Regions from separate parts of the Pseudoalteromonas sp. Z9A5 genome, predicted to be linked through region 1. Evidence: predicted binding sites of a transcription regulator. Region 1 holds the regulator's gene; the other holds the start of a gene.
What was found. Region 1 encodes sigma-54, which starts transcription at its own class of promoters, with help from an activator protein. Its sites were predicted from a motif close to GTTGGCACGNNNNTNGNNT; they were not measured.
Positions count from the first base shown of each region.

Region 1 (3,194 bases):
GGCCAACTAAAAGCTAATGTAGGTATTTTTGAAAAAAATGTTGAAATTATTCATGGTAACCGTCGCATTACGGCTGACCGCCTCGAAGTGCATAAGCGTGACGAATTAGGTGATAATAAACAGTTATTAATTGCCACTGGCAGCCCTGCGTACTTTGAAGAAAAGCAAGATGACGGCACAATAATGAGCGCAAGTGCGAACGAAGTTCGTTACGATGTAGCTAAGCGTTTTTTAACACTTGTTGGCGATGCACAAGTATCGCAAGCTGGACAAAAAATTAACGCAAAAAGCATTACTTACGATATGCAGCAACAGCTTATTAGTGCTGAAAAAGACGAAAACTCTACCGATCGCGTTCATACTATTTTAGTGCCTATTGAAGCTACAAAAAGTAAAAAAAGCGATAAAGGTCAACCATGAGCACATTAAAAGCAGAGCTGTTAGCAAAAAGCTATAAAGGTCGTGAAGTTGTTAAAAATGTAGGTCTTGAGGTTAAGGCTGGCAGTATTGTTGGTTTACTTGGACCTAATGGTGCAGGTAAAACTACAACGTTTTATATGATTGTAGGACTTGTACCTAGCGACAAAGGTAAAATATCTATCGACGATAACGATATTACTCTTTTACCTATGCATAGTCGTGCTAGATTAGGCATAGGGTATTTACCACAAGAATCGTCAATATTTAGAAAACTGACTGTTTACCAAAATTTAATGGCTATTTTAGAAACGCGTAAATCGCTAAATAAACAAGCCCGAGAAGACACATTAAATAATCTATTGGATGAATTTAGCATTCAGCATATTCGTGATAGCCAAGGTATGGCTTTATCCGGTGGTGAACGTCGTCGTGTAGAAATAGCACGTGCACTTGCCGCCGATCCTAAGTTTATATTGCTAGATGAACCTTTTGCTGGTGTAGACCCAATTTCAGTATTAGATATTAAGAAAATAATAGAACATCTTAAAAACCGTGGGATTGGTGTATTAATTACCGATCATAACGTAAGAGAAACCCTTGATGTTTGTGAAAAAGCCTACATTGTTTCTCATGGGGAGCTAATTGCATCTGGCACTCCTGAACACGTATTAAACGATAAAACAGTACGCGATGTTTACTTAGGCGAGCAATTTAGGCTGTAACATTAACGCCATGTCTTTGAGCATCTGCTAGTATTAATTATAACAACATAAAAGGATTGTTAGAGATAAATGAGGCAATCATTACAGCTGCGCATGGGCCAGCAACTTACAATGACACCACAGCTGCAACAAGCAATTCGTTTGTTGCAACTCAGTACATTGGATCTCCAGCAAGAAATACAAGAAGCTCTTGATAGCAACCCGCTGCTAGAAGTTGAAGAAAACGACTACGCAGAAGATTCTGCTGGCAAAAATGAGCAAAAAGCTGATAACGATGACGTTACTGTTAGCGCATCTGCAGATGATGCTCCTAGCGAATACGAACAAGATAGTGGTGAAGCACTTGCTAAAGATACAGTAAGTGACGACATGGCTATGGATGTTAGCTGGGATGAGTACATGAGTGCTGCGCCTGCATCGTCATCAGGACCAATGCCTGAGGACGAGTCAATATACCAAGGTGCTTCAACCGAAACACTTCATGAGTACCTAATGTGGCAGTTACAATTAACGCCTTTTAGCCCTACTGATGAAGCTATTGCAATCGCTATTGTTGAAGCCGTAGATGATTCTGGTATTTTAACACTTAGCTGTGAAGAAATTTTAGAGAGCTTCAATCAAGAAAACGAAGATGATAACGAAGTCGAACTTGACGAAATTGAAGCCGTTTTAAAGCGTATCCAACTGTTTGATCCGGTCGGTATTGCTGCACGTAGTTTACAAGAATGTTTGTGTATTCAGCTTAACCAGTTTGATAAAGAAACACCTTACATTAATGAAACAAAAATGATCTTAACCGAGCATATTGATTTATTAGCTGCTCGTGACTATCGTACATTAATGAAAAAAACTAAGCTCAAAGAAGAAGAGCTTAAAGAAGTAATGACACTAATACATACTCTCAGCCCTAAACCCGCTGATACGATTGTTAGAGAAGAGTCTGAGTATGTTATTCCTGATGTGTCGGTTAAAAAAATTAAAGGTCGCTGGGTTGTAGAATTAAACCCAGATAGCATGCCTAAAATAAGAGTAAACAGCCAATATGCTGCAATGTCTCGTACCGTTAAATCGAGTGGTGATAGCCAATTTATTCGCTCACACTTACAAGAAGCAAAATGGTTTATTAAAAGCCTAGAAAGCAGAAACGACACATTGTTAAAAGTAACAAATTGTATTGTTAAGCAACAACAAGGCTTTTTTGAACACGGTCCAGAAGCCATGAAACCAATGGTTTTAAATGATGTTGCTGAAATGGTAGAAATGCACGAGTCGACTATTTCTCGCGTAACAACCCAAAAGTATATGCACACGCCACGTGGAATCTTTGAGTTAAAATACTTTTTCTCAAGCCATGTAAGCACCGAAAATGGTGGCGAATGTTCATCTACGGCAATACGCGCTCTGATTAGAAAATTAATCGCAGCAGAAAACTCAGCAAAACCATTGAGTGATAGCAAGATAGCGGATATATTGGCTGAGCAAGGAATTAAAGTAGCTAGACGCACGATCGCAAAGTACCGCGAATCTCTGGCTATTCCACCGTCAAATCAGCGAAAAAGTCTGATTTAAGACGCAAAAACAAAGAGGGTAACGCTTATGCAACTAAACTTAACTGGTCGTCACGTAGAAGTAACCGATTCACTAAAAGACTATGTAAACACTAAATTTGCGAAGCTAGAAAGACACTCTGATCATATTAATAATGTTCATGTCATTCTCGATGTAGAAAAATTAAACCAAAAAGCAGAAGCAACAATTCATGTCAGTGGTGCGGAATTATTTGCCTCTACTGAACATCAAGATATGTATGCCGCCATTGACTCGTTGATTGACAAGCTCGATCGACAAGTTATCAAACACAAAGAGAAGCTTGCTCGACACTAATATTATGAAACTAAGTTCACTTATATGTCAGGACTGCAGCAAAGCTGCGGTCCTTTTTAATAGTAAAAAAAGAATTTTAGAGTTTATTAGCGAACTTGCTCACAACAAGCTTCCTTACTTATCTCAACAAGATATTCTTAGCGCTTTACTAAGCAGAGAAAAACTAGG
Region 1 covers NZ_WTLC01000009.1:19,374-22,567, reverse strand. The annotation lists gene lptA (lipopolysaccharide transport periplasmic protein LptA) at 1-420, shown strand, start outside; gene lptB (LPS export ABC transporter ATP-binding protein) at 417-1,142, shown strand; gene GQR56_RS06530 (RNA polymerase factor sigma-54) at 1,212-2,711, shown strand; gene hpf (ribosome hibernation promoting factor) at 2,739-3,026, shown strand; gene ptsN (PTS IIA-like nitrogen regulatory protein PtsN) at 3,031-3,194, shown strand, end outside.

Region 2 (3,194 bases), on a different contig from region 1:
AGCACGCTCTGAAGCAAGCGTTATGGTGCTTGGTCCTAGTGGGTCTGGTAAAGAAGTTTTAGCGCGTTATATTCACGACAAGTCGAGTCGTTGTAATGAGCCATTTGTTGCTATTAACTGTGCTGCTATTCCTGAAAATATGCTTGAAGCTACTTTATTTGGTTATGAAAAAGGGGCTTTTACCGGTGCGATTCAAGCATGCCCTGGTAAGTTTGAGCAAGCGCAGGGCGGTACTATTTTACTTGATGAAATTACCGAGATGGACTTAGGGCTGCAAGCTAAACTTTTACGTGTACTGCAAGAGCGCGAAGTAGAGCGTTTAGGTGGTCGAAAAACAATACAGCTAAATGTACGTATTTTGGCTACCAGTAATCGCGACCTAAAAGAGGCCGTTGCTAAAAATCAGTTTAGAGAAGATTTATATTATAGATTAAATGTTTTTCCATTGATGTGGCGACCATTGTGTCAACGCCCTGGCGATATAATTGTGTTAGCTAAGCATTTAATTGAACGTCATATCAGTAAAAGCAAAGAGCCAATGGCATATCTAGATAAAAATGCTGAGCAAAAATTATTAGCCCATGCTTGGCCCGGAAATGTACGAGAGCTCGATAATGTTATTCAACGTGCACTTATATTGAGAACGGGTAATACGATAAACGAACACGCCATTTTTATCGAAAACTTGGTTTCTAGTAATTTTGTAATGGAGTCATCAACGACTTCGAACGTAACAAATACAGCAGAAGTAACACATCAAAATTCAGATAAAAATGCAGAGCAAAACACACCAAGTTCTGCTTATTATGATGAAAAGTTATATGCTACAGATGAGCCTAAGCAAGGCTTACTTGCAGCAGATACTGGTAGTTACAAAGATGAGCTTAAAGATAAAGAGCATCGCATTATTTTAGAAACACTTGCTCGCTGCCAAGGTAAGCGCAAAGATGTAGCTGAAACACTCGGTATTAGCCCGCGTACTTTACGTTATAAGCTAGCGCAAATGCGCGATTTAGGTATTTCACTTCCTGCATAATCCTCTTTAAACCCTAAATTTAGGCTACAAGTTTAGGGTCGTCAAAACTATGACTTCCTATTTTTCACTCTAAGCTTTTGTATTTTATAGTTTATTTATTTGGCATGCTTTGTGCTTTATTAACTGTAATAGTTAATTGCAGTGTCAGAGATAAATTATGAAAATTCAAAATAGTGCTGTATTTCAAGAAATGCAATCAATGGCTTTAGAAGCCGGACGCAATAACCAAATTAATAAGTTGCCAACCCAAGTGCAATCTACATCTTCAGCGGCATTTGGTGATATGTTGAGCAATGCGCTAAATACAGTGCATGAATTGCAACAAGATGCAGGGCAAAAAGTAAAAGCAGTTGAAATGGGTGACAGAAGTGTATCGCTTGCTGAGGCAATGATTGCTTCTCAAAAATCATCAGTTGCATTTGAGGCTACATATCAGGTTCGTAATAAACTTGTTGAAGCTTACAAAGAAATCATGAATATGCCTGTTTAATTAGGTAGTGGAGAATAATTGTGGCGCAATCTAATCAATCTACAGACCTTGCACTTGCTGGTGGCGGTATTGACCAAAGCGATAGTGATGATCAACAAGAACAAAAATCAGGCTATTTAAGTGCTTTGAATGGTGTTGATGTATTACGCCAAGTAACACTCGTTATTGCATTGGCAATTTGTTTAGCTATTGCCATTTTTATTATTATTTGGGCTCGTCAGCCAGAAATGCGCCCTTTAGGTAAAATGCAAACTGAAGAGCTTATTCAAACGCTTGATTTTTTAGATGCACAACAAATTGAATATCAACTTGATGGCAATGTAGTATCGGTTGATGAAAGTGAATATCAAAGTATTAAACTACTAATGACTCGCGAAGGGTTAGAGCAAGGTCCGGCATCAGGCTCAGATATTATAATGCAAGACATGGGCTTTGGTGTAAGCCAACGTTTAGAGCGTGAACGCCTTAAGCATGGCCGTGAACAACAATTAGCGCGTACAATAGAAGAACTTAATAATATTACTCGCGCCAAAGTATTGTTAGCCATTCCTAAAGAAAACGTATTTGCCCGTAGAGAGAAAAAGCCATCGGCTACTGTTGTATTAACAATTAAACGTGGACGTTCGCTTGATCGCGAAGAGGTAGACTCTGTTGTTGATATGATTGCCTCAGCAGTACAAGGTTTAGAGCCAGCCCGCGTAACGGTTACCGACCAAAATGGTCGTTTATTAAATTCTGGTTCGCAAAGCTCATTAGCTGCTCGCTCTCGTAAAGAGTACGATTTAGAGCGTAAACGCGAGCAAGAGTACCTTGAAAAAATTGATAGTATTTTAATACCTGTAGTAGGGCTTGCTAATTACACGGCACAAGTAGATTTAAGCATGGACTTTAGTGCGGTTGAAGAAACTCAAAAACGCTATAATCCAGACCTACCTGCAATACGCAGCGAAACCACATTTGAAGAAAGTAATATGGGTGGGCTAGCTGTAGGTATTCCTGGTGCATTAACAAATCAACCTCCAATTAACTCAGATATACCAGAAGTTGCTGATGGTGGTGGTGCGGGTAGCGCAACGGCGCCATCACGAAGCCATAAAGAAGCAACACGTAATTATGAACTCGACACCACTATTTCACACAGACGCCAACAAACAGGTGTTATACGTAGAATTAGTGTATCGGTTGCTGTTGACTACATTCCTAAAGTGGGTGAAAACGGTGAAACCACAATGACACCGCGCTCTGTAGAGGCATTGTCAAATATTCGTCGCTTATTACAAGGTGGTGTTGGTTTTGATATGCAACGCGGAGATGCGCTTGAAGTAGTAACAGTGCCGTTTGTACGTGAAGCAACCGATTTAAACATTGAAATTCCTATGTGGGAACAAGATTGGTTTATGAAGTATGTACGCCTAGCTTTAGGTGCACTGGTTATAATTGTGCTTATTATGGCTGTAGTTAAACCAATGCTTAAACGTCTTATTTACCCAGATGACACGCTTGAAGAATATGACGAAGATGCACTTAGCTCTGGCGTAGATATTGGCGACAACACGCTTGATATGCTAAATAAAGACTTTGATTCTGCTTCAATTGGTTTCTCAAGCGATGGTACACTACAGTTACCAGACCTACATGGTGACGAAGATTTACTCAAAGCAATTCGTG
Region 2 covers NZ_WTLC01000002.1:31,319-34,512, forward strand. The annotation lists gene GQR56_RS01670 (sigma-54 dependent transcriptional regulator) at 1-1,036, shown strand, start outside; gene fliE (flagellar hook-basal body complex protein FliE) at 1,194-1,526, shown strand; gene fliF (flagellar basal-body MS-ring/collar protein FliF) at 1,547-3,194, shown strand, end outside.
Region 2: fliE (flagellar hook-basal body complex protein FliE) is a predicted target of sigma-54. The motif match lies at 1,135-1,153, and genes of this name have one in related genera.